DNA from 4 places in the Tuberibacillus sp. Marseille-P3662 genome. Region 1 is predicted to be linked to each of the others. Evidence: riboswitches for the same ligand, from Rfam matches in the RefSeq annotation. Region 1 holds a riboswitch; each other region holds the start of a gene.
The links. A riboswitch is a leader RNA that binds a small molecule or an ion and turns the genes downstream of it on or off. The one in region 1 is predicted to bind thiamine pyrophosphate.
Positions count from the first base shown of each region.

Region 2: another riboswitch for thiamine pyrophosphate. It lies ahead of thiD (bifunctional hydroxymethylpyrimidine kinase/phosphomethylpyrimidine kinase); the one in region 1 lies ahead of B9Y89_RS04150 (thiamine-binding protein).
Region 3: another riboswitch for thiamine pyrophosphate. It lies ahead of tenA (thiaminase II); the one in region 1 lies ahead of B9Y89_RS04150 (thiamine-binding protein).
Region 4: another riboswitch for thiamine pyrophosphate. It lies ahead of thiT (energy-coupled thiamine transporter ThiT); the one in region 1 lies ahead of B9Y89_RS04150 (thiamine-binding protein).

Region 1 is NZ_FXBS01000004.1:114,407-119,777, forward strand. It holds gene B9Y89_RS04130 (sulfurtransferase) at 445-1,275, opposite strand; gene B9Y89_RS04135 (ABC transporter ATP-binding protein) at 1,304-2,062, opposite strand; gene B9Y89_RS04140 (ABC transporter substrate-binding protein) at 2,067-3,062, opposite strand; gene B9Y89_RS04145 (ABC transporter permease) at 3,084-3,872, opposite strand; gene B9Y89_RS04150 (thiamine-binding protein) at 3,844-4,134, opposite strand; TPP riboswitch at 4,605-4,710, opposite strand; partial or broken gene B9Y89_RS04155 (phosphate ABC transporter ATP-binding protein) at 4,828-5,040, opposite strand; gene B9Y89_RS04160 (peptidylprolyl isomerase) at 5,095-5,371, opposite strand, start outside.
Region 2 is NZ_FXBS01000003.1:144,998-150,368, reverse strand. It holds gene B9Y89_RS02160 (M3 family oligoendopeptidase) at 1-64, shown strand, start outside; gene B9Y89_RS02155 (hypothetical protein) at 134-376, opposite strand; gene thiE (thiamine phosphate synthase) at 544-1,182, opposite strand; gene thiM (hydroxyethylthiazole kinase) at 1,172-1,990, opposite strand; gene thiD (bifunctional hydroxymethylpyrimidine kinase/phosphomethylpyrimidine kinase) at 2,002-2,802, opposite strand; TPP riboswitch at 2,873-2,985, opposite strand; gene B9Y89_RS02135 (arginase family protein) at 3,098-3,865, shown strand; gene B9Y89_RS02130 (AI-2E family transporter) at 3,913-4,986, opposite strand; gene B9Y89_RS02125 (type 1 glutamine amidotransferase domain-containing protein) at 5,116-5,371, opposite strand, start outside.
Region 3 is NZ_FXBS01000005.1:465,050-470,420, reverse strand. It holds gene B9Y89_RS08375 (GntR family transcriptional regulator) at 121-852, shown strand; gene B9Y89_RS08365 (SurA N-terminal domain-containing protein) at 1,387-2,121, opposite strand; TPP riboswitch at 2,362-2,472, shown strand; gene tenA (thiaminase II) at 2,574-3,278, shown strand; gene B9Y89_RS08355 (NAD-dependent formate dehydrogenase) at 3,398-4,423, opposite strand; gene B9Y89_RS08350 (Na-translocating system protein MpsC family protein) at 4,602-4,991, opposite strand; partial or broken gene B9Y89_RS19365 (hypothetical protein) at 5,140-5,238, opposite strand.
Region 4 is NZ_FXBS01000003.1:362,629-367,999, reverse strand. It holds gene pheA (prephenate dehydratase) at 96-965, shown strand; gene B9Y89_RS03420 (type 1 glutamine amidotransferase domain-containing protein) at 1,024-1,551, opposite strand; gene B9Y89_RS03415 (DUF421 domain-containing protein) at 1,763-2,491, opposite strand; gene B9Y89_RS03410 (DUF1657 domain-containing protein) at 2,601-2,807, opposite strand; gene thiT (energy-coupled thiamine transporter ThiT) at 2,843-3,472, opposite strand; TPP riboswitch at 3,540-3,643, opposite strand; gene B9Y89_RS03400 (polymer-forming cytoskeletal protein) at 3,694-4,434, opposite strand; gene B9Y89_RS03395 (MFS transporter) at 4,545-5,371, opposite strand, start outside.

The DNA of each region.
Region 1 (5,371 bases):
TACGGGACTCTTTTATTTCAGTACGGGACACCCATGGGACAGCGCAACCTCTATGGGACAAGTACGTTCCAAGATCCTTGACTTTCGGGACAGAATCTTTTCAATACGGGACTCTTTTATTTCAGTACGAGACACCCATGGGACAGCGCAACCTCTATGGGACAAGTACGTTCCAAGATCCTTGACTTTCGGGACAGAATCTTTTCAATACGGGACTCTTTTATTTCAGTACGGGACACCCATGGGACAGCGCGACCTCTATGGGACAAGTACGTTCCAAGATCCTTGACTTTCGGGACAGAATCTTTTCAATACGGGACTCTTTTATTTCAGTACGGGACACCCATGGGACAGCGCGTCCTCTATGGGACAAGCGCAACCTCTATGGGACAGCGCGTCCTCAAGTGAAAAGGCTGCCCTAAACAGAGCAGCCTTTGACACTTTCTATGATTCACCTGTTTCAATGGGGTTATTGTCATAACTGATCCAATCGCTCCAACTGCCCGGATACAGTTTGACGTTTTGAATGCCGGCTTCCTGCATCGCCAAAATATTTGGGCAGGCGCTCACACCGGATCCACAATAGACAATGACTTCTTCATCATGTAAGTTAGAAAATCGCCGCTCTAATTCATCGCGAGACTTCCACCGGCCACCTTCCAAATTTTGTTTCCAAAACCGGTTTTGCGCACCTGGGATGTGACCCGCTTTGCCGTCCATAGGTTCACTCTCACCGTTAAATCGTTCCGGGGCACGAGCATCGACCACAATCCGTTCCGACGAACCAAGCGACGCACGAACATCATCAACATCGACAACCCAATTTGCTTGCACCACCGGTTCGAACGACACGGGACCATATTCCGGAATCACATCTGTGACAGGCAAACCGCGTGCCTTCCACATAGAAAAATTGCCATCCATCACATAAACACGCTCGTGACCTAGGTATGACAAGAGCCACCAGAAACGTGACGCGACCATGCCATCTTGTTCATCATAAGCGACGACAGTGGTGTGACGGCCGATACCATAACGCCCTAGTATCTCAGCCAACTGCGACACATCTGGTAAGGGATGCCGCCCGCCGTGATGACTAGCGGGGGCTGACAAATCCTGATCCAGATCAAAATAAAGACTGCCAGGAATGTGTTCAGCTGCATACTGCCGCCGTCCTTCATCACCATCCGATAAATTAAAACGACAATCCGCTAAAACAAGATCATCATTTGCCAAATGTTCATTGACCCAATCCATATTCACGATGCTACTCATCAACATCCCCCCTCAACTCATACTTTCGTCATTCAATGCTCAAATCCTCGTTTTTGGGAAGTAAATATTGAAATAGCTGCTCCCTAAGCTCAACAAAATGGTCATCACTCATGACCTGACGCTGTCTCGGCCTCGTCAGATCGACAGTCACGGCCTTCTCTATGGTTCCTGGCCGCTCACTTAGAACGAACACCCGGTCTGACAAGTACAGCGCTTCATCAATATCATGCGTCACAAATAACACCGTTTTCTGATGACGACGCCAAATGTTTAATAGCCATTCATGCATTTTCGCACGGGTGATCGCGTCCAAACTTCCAAAAGGTTCATCAAGCAGCAGAATATCACGATCGAACATATACGTTCTTAACAAATTGACGCGTTGCCGCATACCGCCGGAAATTTGTGGTGGTCGGTGATCACCGAAACCCTCCAACCCAAATTCAGGAAGCTTCTCCTTAACCCGCCGGCGTGCCTCCTTTTTATTCGCACCCAGAATTTCTTGAGGCAGCACCGCATTATCAATCACGGATCGCCATGGCATCAGTGTATCTTCTTGCGGCATGTAAGCGAAAGGATGGCGATCGCTTTCCACCGGGACCTGGTTATAGTGAATATCACCCGCGTCTGCTGACAAGATACCCGTCAATAGATTGAAGATTGTACTTTTGCCGCTTCCGCTTGGCCCGATAATGCTGACAAATTCGCCTTCCTCCACCTGAAAACTGATATCAGACAGAACAGGAAGGCCAGCGAAGGACTTGTTAAGGTGCTCAACCTCTAGCATGGCATTAATCCACTCCCGGTAAAAATTCGTTCGTAAACGCTTTGTCTATATCAACATCTTTTTTAATAAGATTATACTTTTTCATAAAATCGGTATAACGCGTCCAGACTTCTTCATCTTGCAGACCCCATTTTTTGGCGTCGGCTTGGTAGTGGTCACTTAACCACTTTTGACTGGCATGAACTAACTTTTTATTTAATTCCGGCGCGTACTCCAGCAAGATATCCGCAGCCTCATCAGGATGTTGAATCGCGTATTGATACCCTTTACTTGTCGCGGCCATGAATTTTTCCGTCAAATCTTTTTGTTCATTCACATGGTGCTCATTGGTTGTGATCACTGGTGTATAATAGTCCAGCGCAGGATGTAAATCTTTCAACCAAATTAAGTTCAAATCCGTTCCCTTTAACTTCGCTTGCACACCATCCCAACCATAATAAATCCATTCAAAATCGGCGAGTTTGCCGATCGATTTGAAGAAATTCGTTTTACCTAGCGTTGCGAATTTAACCTTGGAAGGATCAGCATTGTGACGTTTCATGACAGCTTTAATTGTAGCCTTCTCGCTCGGAGCCCCCCAACCGCCGTAAGTCTGACCTTCAAAATCTTTGACTTCAGTAATGCCTGCCTGTTTCTTAGAAGCGAAGGCTGACGTGTTATGTTGAATCACAGCTCCTATAGACACGAGCGGGATATCTTGGGCCCGGGCTTGTGTCACGCCTTCTTGGGCGCCAATACCAAAGTCAGCTTCACCCGAAGCGACCAACTGATCGGTTGAACTCCCTTGACCAGGCTGCTTAATGTTGACCTTTAGCCCTTCGTCTTTATAAAATCCTTTTTTCTTAGCGACATAGAGTCCTGTGTGATTGGTGTTCGGTGACCAGTCCAACATCATTGAAACTTTTTGCCGCTTTTGTTCACTGTCAGCACCATCACCTTGATCAGAACACGATGCAAGCACCCCTAAACTGGCGATAACCAATAATAGTTTTCGAATCATAATGAATGGAACCCCTCTAACTTAAGACTTATACTGCCAATGCATGACGAACCGTGCGAGACACTCAACAATCATATAAATCAGCAAGCTCAAACCGATGATCACAACAATCGTCGCAAAGACCCGGCCATACAAATAAGATTGCGTTGATAAACTCAGTAATATGCCTAATCCGCGACTGCCGCCGAATAATTCACCGATGACCGCCGACATCACGCTATATGTCGCGGCCATGCGTAAGCCCGTAAACAATGATGGCAACGCCGCCGGCCACTTAACGAAGCGGAAAATTTGCCATTTCGTCGCATTCATCGCCCGCATGAACGTAATGTATTCGCGCTCAACAGACTGCAAGCCGCCAGCCAGACTCACTGTAATCGGAAAAAAACACACGAGCGCAACAATGAGAATGCGTGGCAACGGTCCTAGGCCAAACAGCAATAAAAAAATGGGAGCCAACGCAAAATAAGGAATCGTTTGTGAAATCACGAGCAACGGATAAATCGCCCGGCGCAATACACTGGAAAAATCAATCGCCACAGCGACAATGATGCCAGCTATAACCGCTATAACGAGCCCGAACACCGTTTCATACAATGTCACCGTGGTATGTTTCATAAGTAAATCCCAGCTGTTAACTAAGGCGGACAGGACATCAGACGGCGGTGGCAAAATATAATCTTCCGTCAACATAAACCGAGCAGTCAGTTCCCAGATCCCAATCAATAACACAATCAGTAATAAGGGCGGATAGACTTGGTGCCACCAAGAAACGCGCGTTTTATGCCCGGTATTGATGGGTTTTTTCATCCATAGTAACTCCCTCTGGACGGTAATGAATTTTGATATTCGTGATCACTTCCGATGCCCCGGCATCCAACACTTTTTGCTGCGCTTGTTTCGCAATCTCGATCAATTCGTCTAACTCACCCTCCATCACGGTTTCCATCGGGCCGACTTCATATTTCACACCAGATGCTTGAATGACCGCAATCGCTTGATCGACAATATTATAGACATCATCTGTATTGACTTTAGGTATCACTTGCAGGGCTAAATTCGCTTGACCCATTATGTCATCTCCTTAATAAAGTTCTAGATTAAATTAAAGGCTTTTTCGCTGATTGGTACGGCAGGCGACGACTCCTGCGGGAATAGCATGAGTCTTGAGACCCCGCAGCGCAATCAAGGATGATCAGCGCATGTAAGGAGGTTCAGCTTAAATAAAGAGGTTCAGCTAAAAACGTCACGTCCTGTGACATCGCTGAACTGACCCGCGTCCTGCGGGCCTACGTCCTGTGACATCGCTGACCCTACCCACATCAATCCACCCCAAAAAGCCAAAAATCGCTTTTCAGGGACCCCGGGTGTGGGCATGAGGCTCAAGCCATGCCCGCGGAAAGCACCCGCCTAGCGTGAAAATCAACAGGCTAAGCACACTTACAAATGCTTGGATTTTCTGCTTTCGTTTTAATTATGAAATTGATTCAAACAGCAAAATAAAAAAATGCCGCCCGATCAAAGGCAGCACGTTATCCATCCGTTAAACACTTCGGATTGCGTTCCTTCGCTGGCATTACCCAGATCAGGTTCACGGGTCGATGCAACAACATCCTCTCAGCCAAAATTGGCTCCCCGATTCACTCATGTAATTGTTAATTTTAATGTAACAATAGTCGTTCGAATTGTAAACTCATATGTTCATATATAAAAGCTGGAGGGCCGTCGAGGTTCGGAACACTTAATCTTAGGATGTTCCTCAGCGCCGTTTACTCAAGATGCCTTTACTAGAGCCCCCTGATAGACTATAGGCATTCGCATTAAGCCGGTCTTTCACTTCATCCCAAATCGCTGCGCCGCGCAAACTCTTTTCCACGACTTGATCCAAGATCTTTTTATCCTTAATACCATGGATCTTAGGTCCGTAAGCCATATTATCATAGATCGATTTTGGAAAAGGATTCGGATGTTGGAACAAGGATTGAAATCTAAAAAATCCCGGCGCCATCACTGACGCCAGGATCAAAATCTATTATTCGTCCCAAACTTTAACTTCTTTCATCGTATCGCCGTTCTCCATTTTCAAAACCGTATCCATGCCTTCGAGTACTTGTCCAAATACTGTATGTACACCGTCTAAATGCGGCTGCGGATCATGCGCAATGAAAAATTGGCAGCTTCCGGTATCTTTTCCGGCGTGAGCCATAGACAGCGCGCCTTGGTGGTGTTTACGCGGATTGCCTTCCGTTTCACACTTAATCGTATAACCAGCATTGCCCGTTCCGTTACCTTTTGGACAACCTCCTTGA
Region 2 (5,371 bases), on a different contig from region 1:
TCAAGATGTTGATACGTTTATTGATATTATAAGGAACATCGACGCCAGCACATCGTGTAACTAAAAAACCTTCGTATGAATAACATAAGAAGGGGCTCTTAGAGTATTGTCATACTTAGAGAGCCCCTCTTCATCAATTTCCTGAGCGTTGTCTTTCTTTTTGATAGTCATAAGCCTCATGACGATTTTTTCGTCTGTAGAGTATGTAGGAGACATAGTAGACGGCCAGACCAACGACAAAAATGATTAAAGCAGGACCAACATATCCTTCTACAATCCAATCATAAATTGACCAAAAAACGAGGACATACATGTAAAACAGCATTTGATTCCGTGCTGATAAAAGAGCTAGCTTTCGCTTCTCTTCAGATTTCACCCACATCCCCTCCTCCCTATCACCATCTCAGTACTATATGTATTCAGTTCAAACCGAATTCTTTTAATTTTTCTTACAAACAACCCTAACTATTAGACGAATGAACCCTCATAAAGGTTTCGTATATTTAAAAAGATTGACAGAGAAAATGTCAACCTTTTTGCGGATCACTTAAGTGTATGTTTAACTTGTTGTTTCCATTCACGAGCCACGTGTTCGGGATTGTCTTTCTGGTACAAAGCACTGACAACAGCGACACCGTTAATATGGGTATGACGGAGTTGCTGTAAATTCTGCTGCTGAATACCGCCGATGGCAACGACCGGCAAGTCCACCTTATGAGTGATGGTCTCCAATTCATGAAGAGATAAGCTCTCCGCATCGCTCTTAGTTGATGTCGGAAATACAGAACCTGCACCAAGATAATCAGCACCATCTGTCTCTGCTTGCCCCGCTTCTTCAAGGGTTTTGGCTGACACCCCAAGTAATTTGTCATCACCAATCAGCCGCCTGACAACGCCGGCAGGAATATCTTCTTGACCCACATGGACACCATCAGCATCCACAGCCAAAGCAATATCCACACGGTCATTAATAATTAAGGGAACACAAAACCTATCTGTGATTGATTTAATTTTCCGAGCCTTATCATAGAAGGCAGCCCCGTCCCCTGTCTTATCACGGAGTTGCACCAAGGTCACGCCGCCCCGACACAAAGACTCGGTCGTTTTCAATAATTCAGACAGGCGAGTGTCATTAACATCCGGGGTCACAAAATAAAGCGAATAATCAATGTTAGGTTTCAATAGCTGTCACCCTCGCTACATTTAAAGATGATTGTGTAACGACCGCCTCAATCGCATCCATCAATTTGATTCTGAATGTACCAATCCCTTCGTCAGGTGCTAACCGTTCCGCGGCTAATTCACCAGCAAGCCCCATGGTCAAAGCCCCTGCTATACTAGCAAGCTGCGCATGTTCAGCAACCGCAGCAAATGAAGCGATAATCGAAGAAACCATGCAGCCAGTCCCAGTTACTTTAGCTAAGTTTGAGTGTCCAGCTTTAAGGGTCAGGACATTGGATCGATTGGCAATAACGTCACTTTCACCAGTAATAGCCACTTCTGCACCGATTTTCTCCGATAAAGTTCTAGCGGCTTGGAAAGCCGTATCAAACGCATCGCCAGCATCAACACCCTTTGATTCCGATTCAAAACCAGCTAACGTCTTAATTTCAGATATATTACCACAGATCACCGTTGGCTTAACCTTAGTCAGCAATTCTGAAACTTGTTGACGGCGATAACTCGTTGCTCCAACACCGACCGGATCCAAAATAACAGGAATCCCCAAATGATTGGCTGTCTGCCCGGCTTGTAACATGGCCGTTAAGGTCTGATCATTTAAGGTACCAATGTTTAATACAAGCGCTTGAGCCCCTCCGGCCATCTCTGCAGCCTCATTGGGACTATCAGCCATTACAGGGCTCGCACCAACAGCTAATGTCGCATTAGCGCTATCATTAACAGTTACTTGATTGGTGATATGGTGGACGAGCGGGTGAGTCTGGATGAGTTTGTGACAAAGTGTATTCATCTCTTCTTGACGAATCACAAGAATCCCCCTTAGTTTTTTCCTGCTTCCAAATACCATTGGTAAAAATGGTGGGTCGGTCCATGGCCCTTACCTAGATCTAAGGCATGAGCAATCGCGCCCTCAATATACTTTTTCCCTTTTTCAACAGCTGTTGTTATTTCATCTCCCTGTGCTAAATAAGCCGCAATCGCTGATGATAATGTACACCCCGTACCATGAGTATTCTTGGTTTGCTTCCGATCCCCAAGCAATTTATGGACCGAATCACCGTCAAATAATATGTCAGTTGGGTCACCTGTTAAATGACCGCCTTTAACAAGGACCGACTGTGATCCAAGATCATAGATATCGCGTGCCGCTTGTTCCATATCTTCTTCAGATTCAATGGAAGCATTAGCTAAGTTTTCCGCTTCTTTAATATTCGGTGTCACGACCGATGCTAACGGGATTAATGTTTGAACAAGTGCCTCCTTAGCATCAGGATGTAATAGGTGGTGACCACTTTTGGAAATCATCACGGGGTCAACAACAATCCAACGCGGTTGATAGTATTTTAGTTTCTCCGTGATGATTTGAATCGTCTCAGGCTTTGAAACCATCCCAATTTTCACAGCATCAACTGGCAGATCGGTCAATACCGCATCAAGTTGCTGGCTGACCATCTCTGGTGATACGTCTTCAACGCCTTCGACGCCTACAGTGTTTTGGGCAGTAATGGCCGTGATGACACTCATGCCGTAGACACCGTTTGCAGAAAATGATTTCAAATCCGCCTGGATTCCCGCGCCACCACCGCTGTCAGAACCAGCAATTGTTAAGGCTGTCCGCATCTTCTCTTTCACTCCTTTATAAATAGAAACGCAAACCCCTCATCAGGATTTGCGTTCAGAAAGTCATAGCTATACTTATACGTGACTTCCCTCCGCTGGTGTGAACCAGATCAGGTAAAAGGGTTAGAGACTTCTTCGGGTCCCACTCTCAGCCGGCCATTTCCGACTCCCCCAGTGCTTATTCTATTATCAAACTACCATAAACTTAATTATGATTCAAATAGGCCAATCTCAAAATTTTAAAATAGTCTGATAATACGTTATAATTGATAAAAGAATAGAGGAGGATTTGATGATGGGACTGACAAATAGGGACATCACATTTTTAAACTTTGATGACACTTACGATTCACAGTCAAGATTGCTTCAAGATTATAGACATCAATGGATCAATCTTAATGACATCCAACATACGAACCTTTTTTGTGAAGAACAATCTTTGCGACATATCCAACAACGCCTCCATCAATACGTTAACACCGGTATCCATTTTATCGGCAGCGGTAATTACCATTATGTTTCTTATTTACTCTTATCCGAACTCCAATCCCCTTTTACACTGATTCTACTAGACCACCATACCGATATGCTTAAGGAAACATCGCTGATGACCTGCGGTTCTTGGGTTGCAGACGCTTTAGCCAAGCTAAATCATTTACAGCAAGTCATCATCGTCGGCCCAGATGAATCAGCTCGTGAACAACTCGACCCCAGGCTTAGAAATCGTGTCTCTTTATATCCTAATGAACGCATTACACCTGAAAGAATCAATGCTATTATGGCCAATATCCCATCGGAACACATATATATCAGTCTTGATAAAGATGTTATGGATCAGACATATGCCGCCACCAACTGGGATCAAGGCAAAATGACAATGACCGGATTGTTAGCATTACTAACAAGTCTTGTTAAAAATTATAATGTCAGTGGTTTTGACGTATGTGGTGAATGGCCTATCTTGGGTGGAGAGGTGTTCCATCCTAAAACACAAAAGGCTGTTCGAAAAAACGAGGAAACGAATAGGGGGATTTTGCAAGCATTGCTCAAAACATCTTCATAACTAGCAAAGAATAACCATCCCCTTATGGTCTGGGGATGGTTATTTCTCTAAGTCTGTTTCTTCGATTGTGTCTTCCACAATTTATAGATATGGATCACGAACACTTTAGTCACCGCATAAGTCGGAATCGCTAAAACAACGGCCATAATCCCAGCAAAATTCCCGGCAGCCAATACTAAACAAATAATCGTCAACGGATGGATATCCAAGGCTTTCCCGACAACATTCGGTGAAATAAAATTGCTTTCAATTTGTTGGGCCACCAACATTATAATGACAACGTATATCACCATAAATGGATCTTGAAACAAAGCTACGATGATCGCTGGGACGACAGCAATATAAGGACCAATAAATGGAATGACATTCGTCATCATGCCGAAGAGGGACAAGACGAGTGAATAATGCAGACCAAGGATTGAATAACCTATAAGCAACAAAACGCCGACACAAGTGCTGACAATTAATTGCCCTTGGATATATTTTGCCAGTGTTGAATCCATGTCTTTCAAAATTGAAGCCACATCATCGCGACTACTTTCCGGAAAAAACTTAAGCACAGACGGCAAAAAATGATCCTTATCATTCAGCATGTAAAATAAAATAAACGGAACAATCACCAAAACTAATACCAATCCGAATAACGAACTGAAAAAGTTGATCATAACCGTACCTGTGTTCATGAGAATCGACTTAATTTGATTGGTCGTTTGATCGATGAAGTCATTCACGTAAGTCGGGAATTCTTGTTGGTTGTTTTGCCAGTATGTAATGCCTTCTTCAATTTTTGAAACCATGTCAGGAAAATTATTAATGAGGCGTGTAAATTGCTCTTGGATAATAGGTCCTGCTATACCTACAAACACGGATAACACAGCTATGATCGCAAGAAACACAATAAGAATAGATAACTTCTTTGGTACAGATCGTTTTTCTAAAAAAACCTGTATGGGACGGAAAAGGTAAAACAAAATGCCCGCTATAAAAAATGGCAAAAATAAGGTCGAGATTAATACTTTTAGAGGCCGTAAAATATAACTTGTCTTATCTAGCAAGAAAATAATAACAAGAAACAAAATAATCCCAATAGCAATACGAAACCAGCGACTTCTATTAAACAATTGATCAGTCTCCATTTTTCATTCATTTTCTTAAATTTTTCCTCTTGTAATCGTAATATAACGACAAACTGATTTCATGTCAATAAAGAAAACGTCCCCCGGTCAACCGAGGGACGTAGAATGAATCCATTAGCCTTCAAGAATTTTTAGTGACTCGCGATTAAATGCCGGTATATCGTCTGGCGTCCGACTTGTCACAAGTTGATTGCAACAGACGACAACTTCTTGATCCTTATAATTAACGCCAGCGTATTCCATATCAACCTTAATGGACGTAAATCCAGTCGCTGAACGGCCTTCTAAAGCTTTCGCTGTAATTAAAAGCTGTGGACCATGACAGATCGCAAACACAGGTTTTTTATCATCCATAAATGCCTTAGCAAAT
Region 3 (5,371 bases), on a different contig from region 1:
TTATGATTGGTTTGCTTTTATTTGATTGTCTTTTGCTATAATATACAATCAAAATAATTATAAGAGGATATAACATCCTCTTTTGCCAATATTCATTAGTATCTAGAAGAGGTGAGAAAGTTGTTAAGCAATAAACCGGGCACGGCATTATATTATCTTGTTAAAGAACAAATTTTAGAATTAATAAGAAATGGTACATATGAAGTAGGCAGTCAGCTTCCAACTGAATCTGATTTATGTACGTTCTTTGATGTAAGTCGAACCACAATCCGTTTAGCTCTTCAGCAGCTTGAACTTGAGGGACAGATTCATAAGATTCAGGGGAAAGGTACTTTTGTTTCCGAAGTGAAAATCAATGAACAAATTACTCAAAATATCAAAAGTTTTTCCGAACAAATGAAAGATGCCGGTCTAAATCCTTATTCAAAAGTGTTAAATCTGGATGTGACACCAGCAACTATATTACTTGAAAATTCACTGAATATCCAACAGGATGACCCTGTTATAAAATTAGAGAGATTACGTTATGCCGGGGACAAACCCTACCAGCATTCAACATCCTTTATTCCTTGGAAAATTGCCCCCGGCCTTCTAAATGAAGATTGCTCACATTCATTATTTGAATTGCTTCAATCTAAATTTAATATACGTATCTTAAAGTCCATAGAATCAATTGAACCCATATTACCCGACAAAACCATATGTGATATGTTAAATATTCCTGAAAAAACAGCTTCTTTTTTACTAAAATCACATACTTATTCAACAAATAATATTCCAGTGGAATATTCGGTTACGATTGTACGTGGTGATTCTGCTAAGTTTTTAACAGAGCGGCATTTTAAAGAATAGAAGTAATGGTTAGATTTTTTAACCTAATTTTAGATGAATGACTTTCCGATGACCGAGTATTAGTTTAATAAACAGCATCCACCATATTACAATGACAACACTGGGAGGCGATCGCAAAAATGGCAAAAAAACGCTTTACATTTATAGTTATAATCCTACTAGCTATTTTATTTTACGTTACAACCTCCTTTTCACATAGTCTCGTTATGAGACGCACGGTTTTTCTTCATGGGCACCCGATCACCGCTTTGACAACACACATAGACCCAAGACCTGACACCATCCAAAAACGATATGGCCGCTGTTTTACTATAGATAATACTGCTGTTAATAACGGAACGGAAAATGCCATTCCAGGGATATGCATGAAGAGGGGCATATGGGGTTTCTATTATGATGTCACCATCGGAGACGCTTAGAGGGTGATGATGGATTTTCGCTGCCTTATCTAAAGGAATAAATCGCGTTGTCTGAGCATTTCAAGTCAATACAGCTTAAAAAAGGGTTATCCGACAACTCGGATAACCCTTTTTATTAAATGTTAACTTCGACGTCGCCGTCTTTTTTCAGATCTTTAACGATTTCAGCTCTTGCCTTTTGCTTCCTTTGTTCTTGAAGACCTTGTTTAATTTGCGATTTAACCTTTTCGTACTTTGGAGCATCTTCGGCGTCTTTGCTATACTTGTCATAGTAATCTTTCGCTTCTTTGTCCGTTACTTTTTCGGTATCAATTTCTTTTTCAGTATACTGTTCGACTGTTAACTGTTCGGATAGTTGATTTTTATATTTCTCCATTGTCAAGCCTTGTTGTTTCATAACTTTCTTGAATTGTTCGTCACTTTCAAACTGCGATTTTGTTTTCTCAATGCGGTTATTAATGTCTTCCTCAGAAGCTTCATATCCTTTCGCTTTTGCATCTTGAAGAATGAGCTCTTGTCCGACTAAACTTTGAACCGCTTGGTTTTTGGCTTGTTCTACGTCAACTTTTTGTCCGGTCTTTTGTGACTGCTGCTGAACAGCCTGAAGAACAGTGTTAAACTCAGAGCCTTTTATTTTTTCCCCATTGACGGTTGCCACTGTTTTACCTTTAGCCACTTGACCTTTGACTTCGCTTCCCTGGCCACTTTCTTGAGATTGTCCATCTGCCTGTGCCTCAGTATCATTACCGTCGCTTCCCTCTTTGTTAGATTCATCGCCGCCGCAAGCAGAAAGCGCCAAAGCAAGAATCATCACAAAGGCAAGAATTGATAATCGACGTTTCATAGCCATTCAAAGTCTCCTTTAATTTTTGAGTCTTTGCAAGAAAACTAACACAGGCTTATTTTGTTTTCAAGTCTAACCATTAACAGATTGAAAAATAAGATATTCGCCCTATCTTCAATCTATTGATAAGTCAAAATAACGTTGACCAAGTGTATGCCACGCCCCCAAGGTTCCACTCAATTCCAAAGGCTTAGATCTATTTGACATTCCCTTCATCAATGTTACGATGATTGTGAAAACCCAATCTGTTTCCGCTAGGGGTGCCATTGATTAATGGCTGAGATTAAAGTTATGACTTTAAAACCCTTACAACCTGATCTGGTTCATACCAGCGGAGGGAAGTGGTGTCATCGCTGTCGGATCCATTTTTTAACTTTGGAACTATTGATCGTAGTTTTTCTTGCAGCGACCCTCTCCTCCTCAGGTGTCGGAAACAACTAACAGAGGAGGATTTTTTTATGTCATTTTCAGAAACACTACGTGAGGCGACGAGAGAAAGTTGGGAGATGAGTCTGCACCATCCGTTTGTATTAGGTATCGTTCACGGAGATTTACCTCTGGATACTTTTAGGTATTTTATTCTCCAAGATATCTATTATTTGAAACACTTTGGAAAAGTGCATGCCATGGCAGCCGCGCAAGCAAAGGATTCCCACATCACGTCATTTCTGATGGAAAAAGCCAAGCTGACAGCAGAGGCAGAGCTAACCGTTCATCAAGAACACGCCGACATTCTCAATATTACTGAAGACGACATAGCTCAGTTCAAACCCGCACCAACAGCGTATGGATACACGTCACACTTGTACCGTGCCGCTCTCTCCGGAAGTCTTAGTCAGACCATCGCAGCCCTTCTCCCTTGTTATTGGTTGTATGCCGACATTGGCCGCACATATCAAGCAGCTACACCGCAGGAACCCCTTTATCAAAACTGGATCACAATGTATGCCAGCGATTGGTTCCAGACTTCAACTCAAGAGCAAATTGAGCTCTTAGATCGATTGGCTCAGGAAGTCAGTGATCAAGAACGCGACAACATGAAAGAACAGTTTGTCATCGCCAAAGAATATGAACTCGCCTTCTGGGAAATGGCCTATACACAAGAAACGTGGCCATCCAATCAAGCTTCGATTCGCAATGCTACGGGTAAAACAAGAACTTGATCGAACACATATTTTCGATTGATCACCTAACTTCAATGTGGTTCTTTCGTAACAACAAATCCGGCTGCTAGCAGCCGGATTTTTGATACCCTGTAAAATTTATCTTCAAACGAAAAAACTTATTTCACGCGATAGCTTGAGCTGGCGATTTGGCCACCCTCAACAATAACGTCTTTCGGTTGCATTGGGCGGTTTTCAAAAAAGCGCGTCAGAATGTCTTTGACACCTTCCTCAATACGGGCTTGTGCTTCAAGTGTCATTCCCGAATAGTGGATGGTCATGCCTTGCTTAGGCATTGTTCGCCAAGGATGATCACTTGGTGCTGGTTGTGGATACCAAACGTCACCGGCATAGCCTGCCAAATGATCGGATTCTAGAACTTCTTTTAAGGCATCTCGATCAACAATTTTGCCTCGAGCGGTATTAACAAGATAGGCGCCTCTCTTCATTTTATTCAATAACTCCCTATTGAATAAATGTTCCGTTTGCTTTGTTAATGGCGCATGGATGGTGAGGATATCACTTGTTTCCACCAACTCCTCGAATGATACAGATTGTGAGCCATGTAATTGTTCTTCATGAAGAGGGTCATGATGCTGAAGTTTAACATCGAAGGGTTGTAGACGTTGCGCGACAAGTTGGCCAATACGTCCAAATCCAAATATACCGACGGTCTTCCCTTCTAAATCATGGGCATGATTACCGACTTTAGGTAAGTTCCACTCTCCTTCGACCGCTTGTCGGTGACCTTCTAAGAAATTGCGAAGTAAAATTAAAATATCCATAACGGCATGTTCTGCGACACTGACAACATTACTTCCCGTTACTTCAACAACAGAAATATTATGATTAATCGCAGCATCTAAATCAACATGGTCAGAACCGACACCCGCTGTAATCGCTAATTGAAGTTGAGGCGCTTTTTGAATCAAGTCCTCATTGACATAGGCAGGAAAGAACGGTGAACTAATAATGACTGACATATCCTTAAGATGAGGTTCCAATTGTGATTCGGTATCACTTATAATAACAAGTTCGTGACCTTTTTCCTCTAAGAATGGACGTAGTCCCAGTGCCTTTTCAGTGCTTAAGAGTTGGTTATTATTATCTTTTTGCGTTTCCGGAAATAAAGCGACAATCTTCATTAATAAACGACCTCCAAAAAATAATATCATTTTTATTTCTTCCATTGATGAAACATAGCGTGACTCTACCATTGATCACCCCCCTCAAAAAAAAACCACCATCTCTTTGGGTAGACGTCTACCCAAAGAGATGGTGGTTAGCTAACAGCACTAGGTACTTTATACCAATCCGCCATGGTTATGATGTATGAAGTTCTGCTTGTTGATCAATAGGCCGGTCAAAGACAAAAATTGAAATAACTTCATCATCTTCCATATGAATATCAGTAAACAATTTTTCGAATTTGGCTCCAACGAGTTCTTCCATTTCAGTGGGAGGATTTTGGTCGTACAGTTCTTTGATCATTTGGGTTCGTGCCTGCCAAACCATGTCTTCTCCACTTTTATGACGCGTGATAAAACGTTCCACAGGACTTAGACTTCCACTCATATAAGCGATGGCCCAATTGCTATGAAACGTGACTTTGATTTTCTCAGGTCCTTTTCCAACATGTTTTTTTCGATATGTTCGAACTAAGTTAGCAAAGTTTTGTTCAGTTTGATAGATAGGTGATGTGATGCTGCTCACCTTCTTTCAAAAAAGATAGTAATAGCTTGAAAGAATTAACCAACAATTGAAACCCTTATCTATTATTCATTATATAACACGCTTAAAGTTTGACGCAAACGTGACAACTTTCATTTATACCCGCATATCATGAATCCCGGAACGTACTTTTTTGTGTGAAATACCTATAAAGCTCTGCAGTAATGAAAGCTGTAAAAATCCCGACAAACATGCCTTTTGCACCTAAGCTATCCGTTGAAATACACCCGCCACATCCCCTACGGTTTGTGGCGAAATCTATTACTTTGGGCTTAGCAGTTAGATAAAAGAAGAGAAGAGACTGGGATAGAAGTGTATGAGTCACAGAATCATCCGAACTGTGTTATTAATCAGTTCGGATG
Region 4 (5,371 bases), on a different contig from region 1:
TGCAATTTGAACGAATTCTGTGGACAATAGTCTTTAAAATGTTCTATTAATTCAATCAAACATAAAATCAACTAATGATCAAAGGAGACAATGACATGGGAAATGCAACAGTCGGTTTTTTAGGACCTGAAAATACATTTACAGAAATGGCGGCAAGAGAACTTTTTGAACACAGCAGACGCCAACCTTTTTCAACAATTTCCGATTGCATGGATGCTGTGGCGCATGGTGACATTGATTATGGTGTGGTACCGCTTGAGAACACCATTGAGGGTTCAGTGAACCTGACTTTGGACTATCTCATCCATCAAACACCTTTATCTATTGTGACTGAGATTACGATTCCCATCCAACAACACTTTGTCACATATGATCATTCGAGGAAACTAGAAAACATCCAGGCGGTCTATTCACACCCTCAGGCGATCGCCCAATGTCATCACTTTTTAAAGGAATATGTGCCCAATGCTAAGATTCATTATATGGATTCAACAGCATCGGCCGCTGAATTTGTTCAGCAACATCCTGAGGAAAACTTCGCGGCTATTTGTAACGAATTAGCAGCCCAAACATTAGACCTCTATATTGCTGAAAAAAATGTCCATGATTACAAGAACAATCATACGCGATTTGTCACTTTAAGCCATTCGGGCGCCATTGACGCTACAGAACAACATGATGTTGATTATAAGACAACTTTCTTAGTCACCTTGCCGTCTGATTATCCTGGTGCCCTGCATCAAGTATTATCGGCCTTTTCGTGGCGGAGATTAAATCTATCTAAAATTGAATCACGCCCCATGAAAACCGGTCTCGGTCGTTATTGCTTCATTATCGATGTGATGCAAGGGATGGATGAAACGATGATTCCAGGTGTTAAAGCAGAAATTGAAGCCCTTGGCTGTAGTGTGGAAATTTTGGGGAGCTACCCTTGTTTTACTATTAATACACCAAAAGTCAAGTAACTATATTCAAATGAAACAAAGGATGCTCTGACATTCAGAGGCATCCTCTTCTTGTACGCTATGCTTGATTCTCCAAGACCCTAATAAATTCACGCATGTATTCTGGTAGATCTGGCGGACGGCGACTGGACACAAGATTTCCATCAACGACGACAGGCTCATCCAACCAAGTGGCACCGGCATTTTCCATATCATCTTTAATCCCAGGTGTACTGGTCACTTGTTTGCCATCTAATATCTTGGCTGAGATTAAAACCCAACCAGCGTGGCAAATTTGGCCGATTGTTTTTTGCTGTTCATTCATTTTTCGAACAATCGACAATACATCCTTATCACGTCTTAATTTGTCCGGCGACCAACCGCCCGGAACTAGCATCGCATCATAATTATTTGGGTCGATATCCTTAAAAGCAAAGCCGGAATCGACCGGCACACCATATTTACCTGTATACCCCTCACTAGCGCTTTCACCAGCAATATGAACTGTCGCGCCTTCTTCTCTTAAACGTAATACTGGATACCATAGTTCTAAATCCTCAAAATCCTTACTGGCAATTTGAACGACTTTCTTACCTTCCAGACGCATACAAATGCCTCCTTTTTTATCTATTTTCAATGATAAAAACGAGGATTGCAAACATCGTGCGGGTTCTGACTTTGAGTGAAACACCTTTTATCTGTACGCTTAATCAAACGTTTGTTTAACATTTCTCTCTTTAAGCTGGAAGCCCTCGCAAAAGGGATAAAGGGGGGCTTTAATAATGGGGGATAATTCTAATCAATACTATTCCAAGGTGTTAATTCTCTTGCCCAGGTTTATAGGCATAAGAACCTTGATCATTATTACTGGGGTCCTCTGAGTCCACGTCAAGTGTGCCCTGCTGGTTGACAGCAGCAAGTGTGATTTCATCAAGCACATTCATGGAATAACCTTGTGCGATTAACTGTTGCTCCAGCCATTCTCGATTTTTATCCAAGTATTTAAGATTATGATCAATAATTTGTCCATCTAAAATAATTGGGATAGGAATAAATGTGGGTGACGGACTTAATTGAATGTCTTTGGGCTGTAAGGGACGTGCCCTTGCCTTGGGGATAACGCTAAATTCTCCAACATCTTCAAGGGTGGCCATTTCAACATCCGCGACATTCTCATACCCTTTGATTCTCAACTGAGAAATCAACTCCGGTGTCGTCATCCGAATTTTTTTCAATCCTTTTTTATCAATATCACCATTTCGAATGAGAACGGTGGGACTGTCATTGAGCTTCCAACGCAGTTTATTATTTAGAACTAGATAGGTGAATCCAAAGTAACCTAATGTAAGGACTAATGCCCATACTGAGGCTTTCCACAGTGTTTTTGTAACAATGGGTTCACTAATAACTGTACCAAGAATGAGGACAAATAATAAATCAAAACTCGTCATTTGTGAAACGGCTTTTTTACCTGTAAACCTTAGAAGGACTAAACCAACGATAAATACAATGACTGGGGTTATCACTAAATCAAACAAAGTTCCCATGAACGTTCACCTCATCAATATTTTGCATCAAACCTTTCAATTTATGCTTAAAATGAAACACCCCTATCGTTTCCACAACAAGGGGTGTGATGTTTTGTCTTTTATGTTTTTAATTTTGCTTATATTGGGGTTCTTGACTTTGAACATATTGGAGCCGTGCATTTAGATTATCTAAGATGGTTTGCTGTTGTTGAGAAAGGTTTTGAAACATTTGTTTCGCATTTTGATCCTGAGTTTCTAAAGAAAAACTTTTTAAATTGGCTAATGTACTCTCACAGCTAGCAATTGTTTGTTCAATCTTTGTTCCGACCGTCATAATAAACCTCCTTTCGCCCCATAATATGGGCGTCATCAACGTTTTATATTCTTCAAGTTATTACCAAATGACTTTCCGAGTCCACGGTCAGGCCATGCTAATGAGCGGTTAACAAGGAAACGGGGCGATACTAAGATCAGTCCCGACATGACGATGGCGCATAAAATAAACGTCAAAATCATCGTCGTCCCGTTTATGACGAAAGAGTACCAAACGGCCGACATATTTTCAGGTGCATATTGATCAAAAAAGTAAACACCAGCAATAAAGTGGCAAAAATAACGTGCGAAGCTTCCAAGAAAAATAGCCAATAAAACCATAATGACAGCCGGGCGTTTTTTGTCTTCAGCGATTTGTTGTTGGACTTTATATACAAATAGACCAGCAACACCTACTAAAGGAAAGGCAATCAAGTACTCAATGAACGCTTGAACGATGTAAAGGATGGTGGCATCACCCAAGACGACTTGTAAAACGCCCCACAAAAGTCCAGAAAGCATTCCTGTTCTAAAGCCCCAACGCAATGCGACAACAAAAACGGGGATCATGGAGAATGATATTGATATACCCGCGGTCAATTGAATGGACGGAAGAAGGTCCAGCACCATAGCCATGGATGCTAAAATCGCCGCTTCAATCATCGCGTGAAGACGCATATTTTTCATAAAAAAACCTCCTATGTTGAGTTAGACAACGCACCCATAGGAGACCACAGAGACAGGAACTCGGACATACCTGTCTTCATCACATCCCTCCGCTAGCATTAACTAACAGGTTCGAAGGGTCAGAACGGTAAACCGTTCACTCTCAGCAAAACTGCTCCCCTAGTGATGCGTTTATTCAGTTATCTTTTTTATAACATGGTAAACGTTAACATTCAAGATTTTTATCCACTGCAATCTATTTTCCGCTGCGTTGCCACATCAGCATCATCATTAACATGGCAATCTGTGCTATATTCCACAACATCAATATCACACCCACGGCCAATATAAACATTGTCGCCGCGCACAATTTTGGCAACGGTGTTCTCTAGAATGATATAATGTCCTTCAATCAAATCAGCTTTTAAGGCACGTTCTGTTAGAAACAGATCTAATAGTTTACTAATAAATGACCAGCGTTGTCGCTTACGAATTTGAATCGATTCTCCTAGTATTTTATCCGCTTTAGCATCATGGTCCAGACGAACATCAATGGTATTAGCATTAAGCACACCACCCACGGTGAAGGCACCTTGGGCATTGAAGAGATCTGCCGTACAGTCCCCGCCAATTGTGACGAACCCACTGATATCAAGTGTTTTTCCCGTGAGATCCTTACCCACGCGCATCGCTCCACTACTTTCGAGCTGGTCAGTAATAACATGACCTGAAATATGGCTACTGCCACTGCTATCAATCGTGACCGCCGTCACATCACCATGAACATGCGATGACCCACTCAAATCAAAAGAATGAGTATGGATATCCCCTTTCACATGACTCGAACCCGAAGCATCAAATGTTCTACATTCAATATCCCCCGTAACTTTTCCCGACCCGCTGATGTCAACCGAGTCATAAAGACCACCGGCAACACTCCCACTACCGGAAATGTCTAGGTCCCTTAATTTTTCTCGTTCCATTTTATTCGCCCCTAAACTATCCTTTTCACTTAGAATAAATGAAAATGAAAATAAATAAAACGCTCTGTAGATGTATCAGCATTCAGTCTTAAGTCGGACCACAAAGGCATTTAATTTCTTGCAGATTGTCGGCTTGGGTGCCGTAGGCCTAGACAAACAACGAGCACACTCACAGCCAGACAAACCATTGCCACATAATGGAGGTGGGTAATATCTAAATGAGTATTAAATAACAGTCCGAGCAACGTAGATGATAAAATTGAACCCAAGTAACGACTTGTTTGGAACAATCCTGAGGCCGTTCCCGTTTCTTCAGCATTCACTTGCTCATAGAGTGCTGTCTGCATTGAGATATTATTGAAACCATTACTAATTCCAAGAATAACCATGATGATGATCAACCACCATAGCGGTGAAGCTTGATTCAATGTCAAGATCAAACCCGTTCCAACTAAAATCGTTACCGCTCCTGCTAATAATGACGGCTTGGAACCGCGAAGATCAATCCACCGGCCAGCAAGCGGGGCCACAATCACGCCACAACCAGCCATCGCCAACATGATGATCCCCGCTCTCCCACTGCTATAATTTCGAACCTGTTGCAAAAAGGTAGGTAAGCCAAAAAAGTAACAATAAAAAATAAGATTGATACTCATGAACTGAACATAGATCAATGTCACATTCACGTTCTTCTTCAATGCATCCAAATCAATAAAAGGCTCATGCCGGCGTTTTTCATAAAGATAGAAACTGCTTCCGGCAATGATCAGAATAAATAAGGTCCACCAGCGAATATCTGTCTTTAAAGAAAATAGAAACAGAATAAAGCTAATCATACTGACACTAAACAAAACGATGCCGCCGAAATCAATGCGGCCGAGTTCAATTTTTCCCATTCCCTTATTAGGTAAAACAAAAATAGCCATCAAAAACGAGA